One region of the Streptomyces sp. NPDC007088 genome, then DNA from elsewhere that is predicted to be linked to it. Evidence: predicted binding sites of a transcription regulator. Region 1 holds the regulator's gene; the other holds the start of a gene.
What was found. Region 1 encodes HspR, which represses chaperone genes until heat shock. Its sites were predicted from a motif close to TTGAGNNNNNNNNNCTCAA; they were not measured.
Positions count from the first base shown of each region.

Region 2: lon (endopeptidase La) is a predicted target of HspR. The motif match lies at 5,160-5,178, and genes of this name have one in related genera.

Region 1 covers NZ_JBIAFO010000037.1:7,725-16,579, forward strand. The annotation lists gene dnaK (molecular chaperone DnaK) at 1-240, shown strand, start outside; gene grpE (nucleotide exchange factor GrpE) at 237-917, shown strand; gene dnaJ (molecular chaperone DnaJ) at 1,032-2,231, shown strand; gene ACFYMP_RS31440 (heat shock protein transcriptional repressor HspR) at 2,234-2,692, shown strand; gene ACFYMP_RS31445 (helix-turn-helix transcriptional regulator) at 2,768-3,790, opposite strand; gene ACFYMP_RS31450 (hypothetical protein) at 3,935-4,348, shown strand; gene ACFYMP_RS31455 ((2Fe-2S)-binding protein) at 4,345-4,668, shown strand; gene ACFYMP_RS31460 (pyridoxamine 5'-phosphate oxidase family protein) at 4,824-5,228, opposite strand; gene clpB (ATP-dependent chaperone ClpB) at 5,505-8,186, shown strand; gene ACFYMP_RS31470 (YbjN domain-containing protein) at 8,356-8,855, shown strand, end outside.
Region 2 covers NZ_JBIAFO010000002.1:328,803-337,657, forward strand. The annotation lists gene ACFYMP_RS04540 (hypothetical protein) at 1-164, opposite strand, end outside; gene ACFYMP_RS04545 (ABC transporter ATP-binding protein) at 161-937, opposite strand; gene ACFYMP_RS04550 (zf-HC2 domain-containing protein) at 1,120-2,091, opposite strand; gene ACFYMP_RS04555 (RNA polymerase sigma factor) at 2,088-2,666, opposite strand; gene ACFYMP_RS04560 (class II aldolase/adducin family protein) at 3,045-3,839, shown strand; gene ACFYMP_RS04565 (nucleotidyltransferase domain-containing protein) at 4,234-5,049, opposite strand; gene lon (endopeptidase La) at 5,201-7,621, shown strand; gene ACFYMP_RS04575 (lysozyme) at 7,801-8,634, opposite strand.

The sequences.
Region 1 (8,855 bases):
GTCACCGAGCTGAAGGAGAAGCTCAAGGGCGAGGACACCGCCGAGATCAAGACGGCCACGGAGAAGGTCGCGGCCGTCTCGCAGAAGCTCGGCCAGGCCCTGTACGCCGACGCGCAGGCCGCCGGCGGTGCCGAGGGCGCCGCGGGCGCCGGCGAGGCCGGTCAGGCCAAGGCCGACGACGACGTGGTCGACGCCGAGATCGTCGACGAGGACAACAACCGTAAGGACGGCGCCGCATGACCGAGGAGACTCCGGGGGGCTTCGACGACAAGGACGAGCCCGCTGACGTCTCCGACGGCGCCACCCCCGACGCCGCCGCCGAGGCCGGCCGGTCCGCCTCCGAGGAGGCGGGCGGCACGGCCCCGGCCGGGGACGCACAGCAGAACGTGGCTCTGACGGCCCAGCTGGATCAGGTACGTACGGCGCTCGGCGAGCGCACCGCGGACCTGCAGCGGCTCCAGGCCGAGTACCAGAACTACCGTCGGCGCGTCGAGCGGGACCGCGTGACCGTCAAGGAGATCGCCGTGGCGAACCTCCTGGGCGAGCTGCTGCCCGTGCTCGACGACATCGGCCGGGCCCGTGAGCACGAGGAGCTGACGGGCGGGTTCAAGTCGGTGGCCGACTCCCTGGAGGCGATCACCTCGAAGATGGGCCTGCAGCAGTTCGGCGAGGAGGGCGAGCCCTTCGACCCGACGATCCACGAGGCCCTGATGCACAGCTACGCGCCGGACGTCACCGAGACGACGTGCGTCGCGATCCTCCAGCCGGGGTATCGCTTCGGCGAGCGCACCATCCGGCCCGCCCGGGTCGCGGTCGCCGAACCGCAGCCCGGGGCCCAGCCGGCCAAGGAGGCGGCGGCCGACGAGGAGAAGTCCCCGTCGGCGGACGAGGAGAACGGTGGCCCGGACAAGGGCTGACGGAGCAGGACGGCGCCCGGCCGGATCGCGTGATCCGGCCGGGCCGCTCGCACAGCGGCAGAAGTCGGGGCAGCGGCCGGGACGGACGCCGCTCGGAAAGGAGGGACGTCGAGGATGAGCACCAAGGACTTCATCGAGAAGGACTACTACAAGGTCCTCGGCGTGCCGAAGGACGCCACCGAGGCAGAGATCAAGAAGGCGTACCGGAAGCTCGCCCGCGAGAACCACCCGGACGCCAACAAGGGCAACGCGAAGGCCGAGGAGCGCTTCAAGGAGATCTCCGAGGCGAACGACGTCCTCGGCGACCCGAAGCGGCGCAAGGAGTACGACGAGGCGCGCAGTCTGTTCGCGGGCGGCGGTTTCCGCCCCGGCGGGGCGGCCGGATCGGGCGGTTCCTTCAACTTCGACCTCGGCGACCTGTTCGGCGGCGGCCCCGCGGGAGCGGGTGCGGGCGCCGGCGCGGGTGGCGGCTTCGGTGGTGGTCTCGGTGATGTCTTCGGCGGCCTGTTCAACCGGGGCGGCGGCCAGGGCACCCGTACGACGACGCAGCCGCGCCGGGGCCAGGACATCGAGTCCGAGGTCTCGCTCAGCTTCACCGAGGCGGTGGACGGGGCGACGGTCCCGCTGCGGATGTCCAGCCAGGAGCCCTGCAAGGCGTGTTCGGGCACCGGTGACAAGAACGGCACGCCCCGGGTCTGCCCGACCTGTGTCGGCACCGGTCAGGTCTCGCGCGGTGGCGGGGGCGGTTTCTCGCTCACCGACCCGTGTGTGGACTGCAAGGGCCGCGGGCTGATCGCCCAGGACCCGTGCGAGGTGTGCAAGGGCAGCGGCCGGGCCAAGTCCTCGCGCACGATGCAGGTGCGCGTCCCGGCCGGGGTCAGCGACGGTCAGCGCATCCGCCTGCGCGGCAAGGGCGCGCCCGGTGAGCGCGGCGGGCCCGCCGGTGACCTGTACGTCGTCGTGCACGTCGAGGCGCACCCGGTCTTCGCCCGCAAGGGCGACAACCTGACGGTCACGGTGCCGGTCACCTTCAGCGAGGCGGCGCTCGGCGCCGCCGTGCGGGTGCCGACGCTCGGTGGACCGCCGGTCACCCTCAAGCTGCCGGCCGGTACCCCCAACGGGCGCACCATGCGCGCCCGGGGCAAGGGCGCGGTCCGTAAGGACGGCACCCGGGGCGACCTGCTGGTGACCGTCGAGGTCTCGGTTCCGCAGGATCTCGACGAGCGGGCCCGCGAGGCCCTGGAGTCGTATCGCGACGCCACCGCCGGGGAGGACCCGCGGGCGGCGCTGTTCGAGGCCGCGAAGGGAGCATGACCATGGACGGCCGAGGCAGGAACCCGTACGAGCTGACCGAGGAGACCCCGGTCTACGTCATCTCGGTGGCGGCCCAGTTGTCGGGGCTGCATCCGCAGACACTGCGGCAGTACGACCGTCTCGGGCTGGTCTCCCCGGACCGTACGGCGGGCCGGGGCCGGCGCTACTCGGCCCGTGACATCCAGCTTCTGCGCCAGGTGCAGCAGCTCTCGCAGGACGAGGGCATCAACCTGGCCGGAATCAAGCGGATCATCGAGCTGGAGCAGCAGGTGTCCGCGCTGGAGCAGCACGTCGCCGAGTTGTCGGCGGCGGTCGACGGCGCGGCGGCCGCGATGCGGCAGCGGGAGGCTCAGGTGCACGCCTCGTACCGCAGGGATCTGGTCCCCTACCAGGAAGTGCAGCAGACGAGCGCGCTGGTGGTGTGGCGCCCGAAGCCGAAACGTTCTTCTGGGGCGGAGTAGCGGCGCGGTTCGGGGCCGGCGCCGGGACGCGGAGTGGTCTCGCCGTCCCGGCCCCGGCCGTCGCTGACGCTCAGCTCATCTCGGGGCCGCGCCGGGGCCCGGCGCGGCCTCCGGCTTTCCCGTTTCCTCCAGGATTCCCGATTTGGCCACCAGATAGCCGAGTTGGGCGCGGCTTCCGCTTCCGAGCGCGGCGGCCAGTTTGGCTATGTGCGCGCGGCAGGTGCGGACGTTCATCCCGAGACGGCGCGCTATCGCCTCGTCGACGTGGCCCTCGATCAGGAGGCGCGCGATGGAGAGCTGGATGCCGGTGATGCCGTCGGTGGGCGGGGCGTAGGGCGGGGACTCCAGCAGCGGTACCGCGCGGGCCCAGAACTGTTCGAAGACGCGGGCCAGGTAGTCCACTATCCCGGGGTGCCGGAGTTCGAGGGCGACGCTGCGGTCGTCCTGGGCGGGAATGAAGGCGACCGACCGGTCGAAGATCATCAGTCGTTCGGTGAGTTCCTCCAGCGTGCGGATCTCCACGGTGTGTTTTCCCATGCGTTCCGCGTAGGCGTAGGTGCCCTGGTTGTGCCGTACCGTGTGCTGGTAGAGGGTCCGCATGGTGATACCGCGTGAGGCGACCTGGCGGCCCAGTTCCAGCGCTTTGGTCAGGACGTCCTCCCCCCGCCCGCCCCCCGGCTGAATGGTCAGGATCTCTGTTCGGCTCTCTGACATGGCCAGTTCTATGGCCGCCTGTATGCGCGGAAGACCTTCGAGAACAGTGATGGCGTGCGTGGTCGCCGGGTCCTGGACGCTGATCGCCATGAAGGGCTCGAAAGAGTCGGCGAGAGCGACCGCCGTGAGCCGGTGTTGCTGGATTTCCTGCTCGATGGGCTGTAGCCGCTGCGCGAGGGCGAGGCTCGGCGGGACCGGGCGGAGCCATTCGGTGTTGTCCGGATCGGGACGCAGGAGGGCGTAGTCCATGAGGCAGGGCGCCGCGTCGGCCTCCTTGCGCGCGATGCGGCCGGCGCGCAGCGCCGCGGAGTAGATTCGGCGGCCTTCCTCGCAAAGCTCCGCCACAGAGTGAGAATGTGTCGGATGTGTGTCTTTTGTGGCCATAGATCCACCCCCCAGGGTCCTGAACGTGCAGGAACATGATGCATCGCCCCGGTGGCGGGGGGACCGTGCAATGAGCCATCGTCATTGTCGTACGGGGGAGAGGATGATGTGGAAGTGAGGACGAAGCCGCTTATGGGGAAGAGAATGCTTCGCTCGGCCCGCACGACAGCCTTCTCCGTCGGTCTGGTTCTGGGGGCGACGACGCTCGTCGGAGTGGCCGGCGGGATGGCGCAGGCCGCCGACCGCCCGGTGGGGGCCGCCCAGTCCGGGGATCTGGTGTGGAACACGCCGCCGCGGGCGACTCCGGCGGATCTGGTGTGGAACGTCGGGCCGCGGGTGACTCATGCGGATCTGGTGTGGAACACGCCGTCGAGGGCGGTGCAGACGGATCTGGTGTGGAACGTCGGGCCGCAGGCGACTCCCACGGATCTCGTGTGGAACACGGCTCCGACCGTTGTCCCGGCCGATCTGGTGTGGAACACCACGCCGAAGGCCGTCCCCGCCGATCTGGTGTGGTACCCCGCGCCACCCGCGCCGCAGGGCGGCGTTCAGGCATGACCACACCACCTGACGACCGCACGTTCCGGCGCGAGATGGCCACCGCCTACCGCTCCGGATGGCATTTCATCGATCTCGTCACGGCGATCCCCCACGACGGCGATTCGCTGATGGTCACTCTCTTCGGGGAGCCGGTCGTCGTCGTGCGGGATCAGGCCGAGGACGTCAGGGCGTACCGCTGTCTCCGCCGCCCCAGGGGCGCACCGCAGCCCGTGCGGTGCGTGATCCGGTACGGAATGATCTTCGTCAACCTCGACCGGCGCGACCACGAAGAGGTCGCCGACTGGTCGGACGCCGTCGTCACCCCCCGCAGCGCCTGAGCGATCCCCCGTTGTCATGTCGCACAGGCGCTTTCCCCCAGCAGCGGCGTCACCGAGGACCTGAACCCGGTGACGCCGCTGCCATGCCGGGCCCCCGTCGTGTCCCCCCTCACGACGGGGGCCGGGCCATGTCCGGGGCCGGGCCCCGGCGTGGGTCAGGCGTTTCCGAGGGCGCGGGTCACGGCGATCTCGATGATCACGCGGTCCGGATTGGGGCCGGGCGTACGGCCGTAGCGTGCCGTGTAACGCCGTAGCGCCTCGTCGATGGTCTCCTCGTCCGCCCGCAGCCTCGCGCGGCCTTCCAGGGTGGCCCAGCGGCGTCCGTCGACCTGGCACACCGCGACGAGGGCGCCCTCCGGCCCGGCCGCCAGGATGTTGCGGGCCTTCTTGCTCAGTTTGCTCGTCGTGATCCGGGCGACCCGGGCCTCGGGGTCGTACGTGACGCCGACCGGCACCACGTGCGGGGTGCCGTCCGGCCGGGGTGTCGTGAGGGTGCAGACGTGCCGCTCGCGCCAGAAGTCGAGGTAGGAGGCGCCGGGGCTGCCGGGGTCGATGGCCATGTCGCGGAATCTATCGCCCGGAAGCCGGCCCCCGGTTCGCCGCTCCGCCGCCTCTCACGCGTACAGGTGAAAGCCGGAGGGGACTCGCACGTATGCCCTTGAGTGGAATAGACTCAACTTTGTGCACGTTGGAGGAGTCAGTGTTGCGAGGCCGGCGGCTGATCACCGTGCGCGGGACACAGGTATGCGGACACTGGCATACGGGCGCCGGCGTAGGGACGGGAACGCGGACGCGGGGAGCGCGCGTCGGCATCGAGTGCGAGGAGGAAGTGCGGCGTGGATGCGGAACTGACCAACAGGAGCCGGGACGCGATCAATGCGGCCAGTGCGCGGGCGGTGTCGGGGGGCCACCCCGACCTGACACCGGCGCACCTGCTCCTCGCGCTGCTCACGGGCGAGGACAACGAGAACGTGACGGATCTGCTCGCCGCCGTGGGCGCCGACCAGTCCGCCGTACGCGCCGGGGCGGAGCGGCTGCTCGGTGAGCTGCCGAGCGTCACGGGCTCCACGGTCGCCCCGCCGCAGCCCAACCGGGAGGCGCTGGCCGCCGTGCAGGACGCGGCGGACCGGGCCAAGGAGCTGGGCGACGAGTTCCTTTCGACGGAACACCTGCTCATCGGCATCGCCGACAAGGGCGGTCAGGCCGGTGACCTGCTGAAGCAGCAGGGCGCCGGCGCCAAGCAACTGCTGGAGGCGTTCCAGCGCGCCAGGGGAGGACGCCGGGTGACCACACCCGATCCGGAGGGCCAGTACAAGGCCCTGGAGAAGTTCGGCACCGACTTCACGGAGGCCGCCCGCGAGGGCAAGCTCGACCCCGTGATCGGCCGGGACCAGGAGATCCGCCGCGTCGTGCAGGTGCTGTCGCGGCGCACCAAGAACAACCCGGTGCTCATCGGCGAGCCGGGCGTCGGCAAGACGGCCGTCGTCGAGGGCCTCGCGCAGCGCATCGTGAAGGGGGACGTCCCCGAGTCGCTGAAGGGCAAGCGGCTCGTGTCGCTCGACATCGGCGCGATGCTGGCCGGCGCGAAGTACCGCGGCGAGTTCGAGGAGCGCCTGAAGACGGTGCTGTCCGAGATCAAGGACAGCGACGGCCAGATCATCACGTTCATCGACGAGTTGCACACGGTCGTCGGCGCGGGCGCCGGCGGGGACTCGGCGATGGACGCGGGCAACATGCTCAAGCCGATGCTGGCCCGCGGCGAGCTGCGCATGGTCGGGGCGACGACTCTGGACGAGTACCGCGAGCGGATCGAGAAGGACCCGGCGCTGGAGCGCCGCTTCCAGCAGGTCCTGGTCGCCGAGCCGACCGTCGAGGACACCGTGGCGATCCTGCGCGGGCTCAAGGGCCGCTACGAGGCGCACCACAAGGTGCAGATCAACGACAGCGCCCTGGTGGCCGCGGCGACCCTCTCCGACCGGTACATCACCTCGCGGTTCCTGCCCGACAAGGCGATCGATCTGGTCGACGAGGCCGCTTCCCGGCTGCGCATGGAGATCGACTCCTCGCCCGTCGAGATCGACGAGTTGCAGCGGTCCGTGGACCGCCTGCGCATGGAGGAGCTGGCGCTCAAGAGAGAGACGGACCCGGCTTCGGTGCAGCGGCTGGAGAAGCTGCGCAAGGACCTCGCGGACCGCGAGGAGGAGCTGCGCGGGCTGACCGCGCGCTGGGACAAGGAGAAGCAGTCCCTCAACCGGGTCGGTGAGCTGAAGGAGAAGCTGGACGACCTGCGCGGTCAGGCCGAACGCGCCCAGCGCGACGGGGACTTCGACACCGCCTCCAAGCTGCTGTACGGGGAGATCCCGGGCCTGGAGCGGGATCTGGAGGCCGCTTCGCAGGCCGAGGAGGAGGCCGCGAAGGACACCATGGTCAAGGAGGAGGTCGGCCCCGACGACATCGCCGACGTCGTGGGCTCCTGGACGGGCATCCCGGCCGGGCGTCTGCTGGAGGGCGAGACGCGCAAGCTGCTGCGCATGGAGCAGGAGCTGGGGCGTCGGCTGATCGGGCAGCGCGAGGCGGTCGCGGCCGTCTCCGACGCGGTGCGCCGTACCCGCGCGGGGATCGCCGACCCGGACCGGCCCACCGGTTCCTTCCTGTTCCTCGGCCCGACCGGCGTCGGGAAGACCGAACTCGCCAAGGCGCTGGCCGACTTCCTGTTCGACGACGAACGCGCCATGGTCCGCATCGACATGAGCGAGTACGGCGAGAAGCACAGCGTCGCCCGGCTGGTCGGCGCCCCGCCCGGATACGTCGGGTACGAGGAGGGCGGCCAGCTCACCGAGGCGGTGCGGCGGCGCCCGTACAGCGTGGTGCTGCTCGACGAGGTGGAGAAGGCGCACCCCGAGGTGTTCGACGTCCTGCTCCAGGTCCTGGACGACGGGCGGCTCACCGACGGGCAGGGCCGCACGGTCGACTTCCGCAACACGATCCTGGTCCTGACCTCGAACCTCGGCAGCCAGTTCCTGATGGACCCGCTGACGCCGGAGGAGCAGAAGAAGGAGCAGGTCCTTGAGGTCGTACGGGCCTCGTTCAAGCCGGAGTTCGTCAACCGGCTCGACGACGTCGTGGTGTTCTCCGCGCTGGGCCAGGACGAGCTGGCGCACATCGCGAGGCTCCAGGTCGACCGCCTCGCCAAGCGGCTCGCCGACCGGCGCCTGAAGCTGGAGGTCACTCCCGAGGCGCTGGCCTGGCTCGCGCTGGAGGGCAACGACCCGGCGTACGGGGCGCGCCCGTTGCGCCGCCTCATCCAGACGGCGATCGGGGACCGGCTGGCCCGGGAGATCCTGGCCGGCGAGGTCACCGACGGCGACACGGTCCGGGTCGAGCGCTTCGGCGACGAGCTGCTGGTGGGCCCGGCGACGGGCGGTAGCGGGGCCGCGGCCGACGGCGGTACGGGGGCGGGGAGCGACTCCGACGCGGGCCGCGGGGCCGCGCCGGAGCCGCCGCGGAAGACGCTGTAGAGCGGTTGGCTCCCGAGGGCGCGACCTGGCCCGCCGGTTCACGAGGGCCCTGCTCTGTGGGCCGGACGGGCCAGTTCGCGACAGGGGGAGCACCGGGCGCGGGCGGGGCTTGCCAGCCCCCACCGCGCATGGGGGAGGATGGCCGCATCCGTACGAAGGGAAATACACGGTGAGCATCGACCCGTCCTCGATTCCGAACTTCGGGGGCAGCCAGCCCGAGCCCCAAGGACCGGCGGGCCCCGTCGTCCCCGATCAGGACCTCGTGAAGCAGCTCCTGGAGCAGATGGAGCTGAAGTACGTCGTGGACGACGAGGGTGACCTCGCCGCTCCGTGGGAGGAGTTCCGCACTTACTTCATGTTCCGCGGCGAGAACGAGCAGCAGGTGTTCTCGGTGCGGACGTTCTACGACCGCGAGCACAGGATCGACGACAAGCCCCAGCTGCTGGAGGCGATCGACGACTGGAACCGCCGCACCCTGTGGCCGAAGGTCTACAGCCACACCCACGACGACGGCTCGGTCCGCCTCATCGGCGAGGCCCAGATGCTGATCGGGACCGGGGTGAGCCTGGAGCACTTCGTGTCCTCCACGGTCAGCTGGGTGCGGGCCGCGATCGAGTTCGACCGCTGGCTCGTGGAGCAGCTCGGCCTGGAGCAGGACATCGCCGACGC
Region 2 (8,855 bases), on a different contig from region 1:
TGCCAGGCCCCGGCGTCGGAGGCCAGGAAGACCAGCAGGGTCGCGGCGAGGAGCGCCCCGGCCCAGCGTCCGAGTCCGTGGCGCATCTGCGCGCGCAGCGCGCCGGTCCGAGGGGCGGGCGGGGCCGCGACGGGCTCCGGCCGGGCCGGGCTGAGCGTGCTCATCGGACGGCCCCGGCCCACGTGCCCGAGCGGTGGGCCGCGAGAGCCGCCGTGTAGCCGCGCTCCAGGGGACTGGCGTCCTGGTCGGCCGCCACGCTCTCCCCCAGACGCACGAGGTCCTGCGGGGTGCCCCGGTAGGCGAGCCGGCCCTCCTCCAGCAAGGTCACCTCCGTACAGGCACCCGCCACGTCCTCCACGAGATGCGTGGAGACGACGATCGTCGCGGTGGCTCCCAGCTCGCGCAGCAGGGCCCGGAACTCGACCCGCTGTTCCGGGTCGAGGCCCGCCGTGGGCTCGTCCAGCAGGAGCAGCTCGGGTTCGTTGACGAGGGCCTGCGCGATGCCCGCCCGGCGCAGCATGCCGCCGGACAGGTGCCGGAGCTTGTCGTCGGCGCGGGCACCGAGCCCGACCCGGGACAGCGCCCGCTCGACCGCTTCGGGGACACCGGCGCCGGGCACTTCCTTGAGCCAGGCCATGTAGGCGACGAACTCCCGGACCGTGAAGCCCGGGTAGTGGCCGAAGTCCTGCGGCAGATAGCCCAGGCGGCGCCTCACCTCGACCCGCCCGTGCCGGTCGGCGAGGTCGTGGCCGAGGAGCTCCACGGTCCCGGCCGCCGGCTCGGAGACGGTGGCGAGGACTCTGATCAAGGAGGTCTTGCCGGCGCCGTTCGGCCCGAGCAGCCCGTGCACACCGGGGCCCAGCTCCAGGTCGAGGGCGTCCAGCGCGGTGCGCCCGCGGTGCCGGACGGTCAGTCCGGACAGGGACAGAGTGCTCACGCGTACTCCCGTACGTCAGTCGGTAGGTGCTGGTCGGTAGTAGGTAGTCGGTAGTCGTCGGTGGAAATGCCGTCAGCGGACGCGCCGTCAGGCGGGGCGGTCTTGCGGCCACGTCGGACGGGTACGTCTGTTGGGCACGTCGGCCGGAGGGGGCTGCCCAGGTGTACGGATGCGGTCGGTGTTCAGATGTGGTCGTAGGCGGTGCGGCGCAGTGCGAGGAGGGCGGCGCACAGCACGGCCCCCAGGGCCCAGCCCGTCTGCGCCGCCGGCCCGTCCAGCAGCAGGGAGAGCCGTTCTGCCAGCTGTATGGCGGTGGAGGGGCCCGGCCTCCCTGTCGGCAGGGCGACCGCGACCGCCCAGCCCGCCGCGCACCCGGCGGCGGCCGCCCGGCAGCCCACGTAGGAGCCGGCCGCGAGCGTCGTCAGCGTCAGCGCGAGCGAGGGCAGCAGCCAGGCCGCCGGTCCGGGCGCCCCGGGCACACCCGGGAGGAAGGCGCCTACCGCGGTCAGCAGCGGGAGGCACACCGCGCTCAGCGCCGTGGTGCGCAGCAACAGGAGTTTGAGGCCCCCGCGCGGGGTGGCCAGGGCCAGTTCGTACAGCGGGTCGGCGTACGGACCGTAGGCGAGGGCCACGCCCGCGAGCGGCAGAACCGGGGCCACCGCCAGGAGCAAGGGCCGGGCCCCGCCGGAATCGGCGCCCAGGCCCAGGACCACCGTCCCCGCCACCACGAGGAGCACGGCCGCCCACCAGCCGGGGCTCAGCGCCGTACGCAGGGCCCGCAGCGTGTCCGGCCACCGCGCCGGGCCGCCGGCCGGGGGGCGGAGGATGTCCGCCCACCCGCCGCGGGCTGACGCCCCGAACCGCCCCCCGGCGGTCCGGGGACGAGGAAGGGAGGCGCCTGGCCCGGGGCTCCGCACCCCGGCGGCAGGGGCCTCGCTGGTGGCCTCGGCGCCCCTGACGGAGAGCAGCACGCTCTCCCGCAGGGAGTCGAGAACCGGTCCGGCCGCCGTGTCGCGCACCGCGCGGGAGACGGCGGCGGCGCAGCGCCCGCAGGATTCGACGTGGTCCTCCAGGAGGACGCACTGCGCCTCGGGAAGCGTGCCCCGCGCGTAGTGGGCGGCGGTCTGTGGGTCCGTGTGCCGGGAGAAGTTCATGCCCTGCCTCCTGTGGGGCCCTGACGCGTGGACGGTTCGAGGGCCGCGCGCAGCTCGCGGCGGGCCCGCGCGGCGCGGGTCTTGACGGTGCCTTCGGGGATACCGAGCAGTCGCGCGGCCTCCCGCGTGGTCAGACCGTCGACGACGGTCGCCCGCAGGACGGCGGCGAGTTCGGGTGAGAGCCGCCGCAGGGCGCCGCCCACGTCCCCGTACTCCAGGCCGGCCAGGACGTGTTGTTCGGCCGAGGGGACGTCGGGGACGGGCAGGTCGAGCGGGCGCTCCGCCCGCTCCTGGGCGCGCAGCGCGTCCACGAGGCGGCGCGCGGCGATCGTCCACAGCCAGCCGCCGGCCTCGGTACCGCGGAAACCTCCAGCGGAACGCCACACCGTCACAAAGGTGTCCTGCACGACCTCGCGGACCAGTTCCGGGTCCCCGCAGCGCCGGTTCAGCCGGGCGTGCAGCCACCCGGAGTGGCGGTCGTAGAACGTGCCCAGGGCCTCGTGCTGCCCCGCGCGGACGGCCCGTAGCAGGGCGCCGTCGTCACGTTCGCCCCTCAGGGGCCGGAAAAGTCTCACGTACTCCTTATCGCTCGCGGCACCTCGTCCGGTTCACGCCCTCGGCCGGAAACCGGCGCGGATCGGCTGGGAGGACGTCCAGGAGCCGGGAGGCCGGTCGGAAGCCGTGCGGCAGGCGGCGACCAGGACGCGGGCGGGCGCGGGCACGGGCGCGGACACGGGCACGGGCGGAGTCGGGCCGGGAAGGGGCCGGGCGCGGACACGGGCACGGGCGGAGTCGGGCCGGGAAGGGGCCGGGAGCGGCGGCCCCGCGAACCACCGGATCTCGCGCGCGGACGGGCGTGCGCCCTTGTCGCCGGGCGTCCGTAGCCTCCAGCCTGGAGGGGTGAACCCCCGCCCTCCGCACCGAGGAGTACGCCCGTGACCTCCGCCCCCACGCTGCCCCCCGCCCCCGTCCCCGCCCCCGTCCCCGCGCCCGCCTCGCCCCCCGAGACCGACGAGCAGGCGCTGCGCCGCGAACTGGCCGCCGTCTACCGGCTCGTCGCGCACTTCCGGATGACCGACCTCATCTACACGCACATCTCGCTGCGCCTTCCCGGGCCCGATCACCACTTCCTCATCAACCCGTACGGGCTGATGTTCGAGGAGATCACCGCCTCCAGCCTCGTCAAGATCGACCTGGACGGCAACGCGGTCGAGCCGAGCCCGTACCCGGTCAACCCCGCCGGATTCGTCATTCACAGCGCCATCCACCGGGCGCGTGAGGACGCGCGATGCGTGCTGCACACCCACACCAAGGCGGGCTGCGCCGTCGCCGCGCAGGAGGGGGGACTGCTTCCGCTCAACCAGATGTCCATGGAGTTCTACGGCCGCCTCGCCTACCACGACTACGAGGGTCAGGCCCTCAACCTCGCCGAGCAGCAGCGGCTCGTCACCGACCTCGGCGAGCACCACGCGCTCGTGCTGCGCAACCACGGCTTGCTGACCATCGGTGAGACGGCCGCGCGTGCCTTCCTCCGCATGTACTACCTCGACAAGGCCTGCGAGATCCAGGTGACCGCCCAGGCCGGGGGCGCCGCGCTCGTCCTGCCGCCCGAGGAGGTCTGCGCGTACACCTCTCGCCAGATGAACGGCGAGGCCGACTCCGACCTCGCCGACGACCAGGCCAACGACCTGGCCTGGGCCGCGCTGCTGCGGCTCCTCGACCGCGTCGCACCGGGTTACCAGGACTGATCCCGCCGCGGCGGGCGGACCGCCCGACGGGCGGGCGCCCGTCGTACCGCGCCGCTGTGGCAGCGGACCGCGCGAGGGCCCGGACCGCGCGGAAGCACCGCCCGGGAAGACATGGAAGACAAGGAGGACCCGGAAAGACAAGGAGGACCCGGGAAGACAAGGAAGACAGGGGGAACGACCGCGCGGGACGCCCGAGTGGAATCAGCGCGAGGGCTGAGCGAGAGTCACCGCGAGGGCTGGGCGAGACCCACCGCGAGGGCCGAGAGAGACCCCGCGAGGGCCGGGGCGCCGTGCGCCGCCCCGTACGTACCCGCGTCCGGGCGGCCGGGCACACCCGCGCGCCGCTGCCGTACCCGGCCCGCGCGGCCCCTGCCGTACCCGGCCCGCGCGCCGCTCAGCCCGGGTACGGCCGCGCCGCCTTCACCCCGTGGACCCGCGTGTACTCCGCGGCGAGCCAGGGCCCGAGGTCCCCGACGAGCAGCGGCAGCGTGTCGGGGTTGGGGCGCCGGGCGGAGCGGGAGGCGGCGCGCATCTGCCCGCCCCGCTCCGGGTAGTACGTCCCGAACACCTCCGCCATCTCCTGGAGGTCGCTCGTCCAGCCGCCCCACACCGGCATGACCAGCGTGAAACCGGTGCGCACGAGCTTGCGCCCGGCCACCCTGGCCAGGGCGCGCAGGTCCCGTGCGTCCCCGGCGGCGCGCGAGGCGGCCGCCCGCGCGCCCCAGCGGGCCAGGGCCGCGTCGAGGTCGCCGTTCAGCTCACGGGCCAGCAGCGTGTCCGGCCGGTAGGCGGGCAGCCGTCCGGCGAGGTCCTCGCCGAGCAGGGGGGTGCACAGGACGGCCACGAAGAAACCCATGTCCCAGCGCTCCAGATCGCTCAGCAGAGTGGCCTCGTCCCACAGCAGCGCGCCGACCCCGTCCACCTCGGGGAACTCCGCGTCGAGCCCGGACTCCAGCGCGCGGACCGCCGCGCGGTCCTCCTCGGTGGGCCGGGAACGCAGCGCGATCAGCAGGTCGAGGTCGGAGCGCCCCGGCCGCGCCGTGCCGCGCGGCACGCTCCCGTACAGGTAGGCGCTGTGCAGCCGGTCGCCGAAGGTCTCCGCGATCCGCTGCCGGGCCGCCGCCACCACCGCGGCGAACTCCGGACGTACGCGGTCCGGGGACCCCTCGCGCAGAAACGTGCCGTCAGGAGCGATGCCAGTGGGTTCCATGCGACAACTGTGAGGGATGCGCGGGGCCGCGCACGGGCCGCACCGGACGCCCTTCCCCATGATCGCTCAGAGCGAACACGCGTCCGGGAACATCCGGCACCCCCCAGGCATTGAGTCGATACAGCTCAACTTGAATGCCGAAGGGGAGATCATGGCTTTGACGTCCGCACCGCTCACCCTGCCCGTGCTGCCGCTGGATGACGAGGTCGTCCTGCCCGGCATGGTCGTGCCGCTCGACCTCTCGGACAGCGAGGTGCGCGCCGCGGTCGAGGCCGCGCAGGCCGCCGCGCGGTCCGGCGGGGCGGCGGGCAAGCCCGAGGTACTGCTCGTGCCGCGGGTCGACGGGAACTACGCGAGTACCGGTGTGCTCGGCACCGTCGAACAGGTCGGCCGGCTCGCCGACGGCGATCCCGGCGCGCTGATCAAGGGGCGCGGCCGGGTCCGCATCGGCGCCGGTACCACCGGGCCCGGCGCGGCCCTGTGGGTCGAGGGAACGAAGGTCGAGGAGTTCGTCCCCGAACCGCTGCCCGGCGCGGTGAGCGAACTCGTCACCGAGTACAAGGCGCTCGCCACCGAATGGCTCAAGAAGCGCGGCGCCTGGCAGGTCGTGGACCGCGTCCAGCAGATCGAGGGTGTCGGCGCGCTCGCCGACAACTCGGGGTACTCGCCCTTCCTCACGACCGCCCAGAAGATCGAGCTGCTGGAGACCGCCGACCCGGTGTCCCGGCTCAAGCTCGCCACCCTCCAGCTGCGCGAACACCTCGCCGAGCAGGACGTGGCGGAGGCCATCGCGAAGGACGTCCAGGAGGGCGTCGACAAGCAGCAGCGCGAGTTCCTGCTGCGCCGGCAGCTCGAAGCGGTCCGCAAGGAGCTGCGCGAGCTGAGCGGACAGGACGGCGAGGACGAGTCGGACGACTACCGGGCCCGTGTCGAGGCCGCCGACCTGCCCGGGAAGGTCCGCGAGGCGGCCCTCAAGGAGGTCGAGAAGCTGGAGCGCTCCAGCGATCAGAGCCCCGAGGGTTCCTGGATCAGGACCTGGCTCGACACCGTCCTCGGCATGCCGTGGAACGAACGCAGCGAGGACGCCTACGACATCGCGGGCGCCCGCGAGGTCCTGGACGCCGAGCACGCGGGCCTCGCCGACGTGAAGGACCGCATCACCGAGTACCTCGCGGTGCGCAAGCGCCGAGCCGACCGGGGCCTCGGCGTGGTCGGTGGCCGGCGCGGGGGAGCGGTGCTCGCGCTCGTCGGCCCGCCCGGGGTCGGCAAGACGAGCCTCGGCGAGTCCGTGGCGCACGCCATGGGCCGCGAGTTCGTCCGCGTCGCCCTCGGCGGAGTGCGGGACGAGGCCGAGATCCGGGGCCACCGCCGCACCTACGTCGGGGCCATGCCGGGCCGGATCGTGCGCGCCGTCAAGGAGGCCGGTTCGATGAACCCGGTCGTCCTGCTCGACGAGATCGACAAGGTCGGCTCGGACTTCCGGGGCGATCCGGCCGCCGCCCTGCTCGAAGTCCTCGACCCCGCGCAGAACCACACCTTCCGCGACCACTACCTGGAGGTGGAGCTCGACCTGAGCGATGTCGTCTTCCTGGCCACCGCCAACGTCCTCGAAGCGATCCCGGAGGCGTTGCTCGACCGGATGGAACTCGTGCGGCTCGACGGCTACACCGAGGACGAGAAGGTCGTCATCGCCCGCGACCACCTTCTCCCGCGTCAGCTGGAGCGCGCGGGCCTGGAGCCCGGCGAGCTGACGGTGGAGGAGTCGGCGCTGCGCAAGCTGGCCGGCGAGTACACCCGCGAGGCCGGGGTCCGCAATCTGGAGCGTTCGGTGGCCCGGCTGCTGCGCAAGGTGGCCGCCGAGCACGAGCTGGGGAAGCGGGACCTCCCGTTCACCGTCACCGACACCGAGCTGCGTGAGCTCATCGGGCGTCCGCACTTCGTCCCCGAGTCGGCGCAGGACCCGGCCGAGCGGCGCACCTCGGTTCCCGGGGTGGCGACCGGGCTGGCCGTCACGGGGGCCGGCGGCGACGTCCTGTTCGTCGAGGCGTCCCTCGCCGACGCGGAGACCGGCGGCTCCGGGCTGACCCTGACCGGACAGCTCGGGGACGTCATGAAGGAGTCCGCGCAGATCGCGCTCTCCTTCCTGCGTTCGCACGGCGCCGAACTGGAACTGCCGGTCGGCGACCTCAAGGACCGGGGCGTGCACATCCACTTCCCGGCCGGGGCGGTACCGAAGGACGGGCCGAGCGCGGGTATCACGATGACCACCGCGCTCGCCTCGCTGCTCAGCGGGCGGCTCGTGCGCACGGACGTCGCGATGACCGGGGAGGTCTCGCTCACCGGCCGGGTCCTGCCCATCGGCGGCCTCAAGCAGAAGCTGCTGGCCGCCCAGCGCGCCGGGATCACCACCGTCGTGATCCCCAAGCGCAACGAGCCCGATCTGGACGACGTGCCCGCCGAGGTCCTGGAGAAGCTGGAGGTCCACCCCGTCACGGACGTCCGCCAGGTCCTGGAGATCGCCCTCACCCCGGCCGGCACCACGGCACAGGTGCCGGTCCCGGCGGCGGCCTGAGAACGAAGGGGCCAAGGGCGCCGGGCGGGGCGCCAGGTCCGCGGTCCCAGGCCCCGGGGCCGCGGCCTTTGACTCCGGCCGGGGAGTGACGGCCCCGGCCGGAACGAACGGCCCGGCGTCCCGCTCGCTGCGGGGCGCCGGGCCGCCGGGCCGTGCGGGAGGCGGGGCGTGGTGGGACGTCAGCCGTTGGCGAGTGCCTTGACGCGGTCCAGGGCGCCGTTGAACTTGTTGTGGTCCCCCACGACCGGGCCGGTCGAGGTGTACTGCCAGATCGTGTAGAAGCCCCAGCCGGCCGGAAGCGCGCCGACCGAGGAGGCGTACCGGGCCACCCACAGCGGGTTGGTGGAGCCGAAGGCGGAGGAGTTGCCGGTGCAGGTCTGCCACCAGCTGGTCGCCGTGTAGATGACGGCGTCGCGGCCGGTCTTGGCCCGGTAGGTGTTCACGAAGTCGCGAATCCAGCTGACCATCGCGGAGGCGGACTTCCCGTAGCACTGGGCGCCGTACGGGTTCCACTCGATGTCCAGGACGCCCGGCAGGGTCTTGCCGTCCTTGGACCAGCCGCCTCCGTGGGCAACGAAGTAGTTGGCCTGTACGGCGCCGCTCGACGTGTCCGGGGTGGCGAAGTGGTACGCCCCCCGGATCATGCCGACGTTGTACGAACCGTTGTACTGCTGGGCGAAGGAGGGGTTGGTGTACGACGTTCCTTCGGTTGCTTTTGCGTACGCCCACTTGACGCCGCTGTTCCACAGCGAGGTCCAGTTGACGCTTCCCTGGTGGCCGGAGACGTCCACGCCCTCGGTCTGGGCGGCGCGGTTGTCGCGGGGCAGGGAGTCGACCCCGTCGTGGGAGGCCACCCCCATACCGAGGTAGGCGCTGCCACGTTCGGGCACGGAGCCCTCGTCGGCGGCCTGAGCGGCGACCGGCAGGGCGAGGAGAAGGGACAGGGCTGCGAGCAGGCTTCCGGCCGCTCTGAGTCGCGAGCGACGGGCCGATCCGGTTCTGTGCACGTGCATAGCGTGCCTCCGTGAGGTCCTGAGTGGGGGGAACCTGGCGACGCGACACGGCCGGGTCGGGCGCCGTGTTCATGTCAGCAGCGCACGCTACGCACGTAGATGCGCAGGTGGATAGGTCACCTTCCCGCCACCACTGGTCCAGTCCTGCGAAATACTGTCCAAGCTGCGGTTCCACCGAATGGGGAACGGCGTTTTTCAGCCTGCCCGGACCGGAAGGCCCT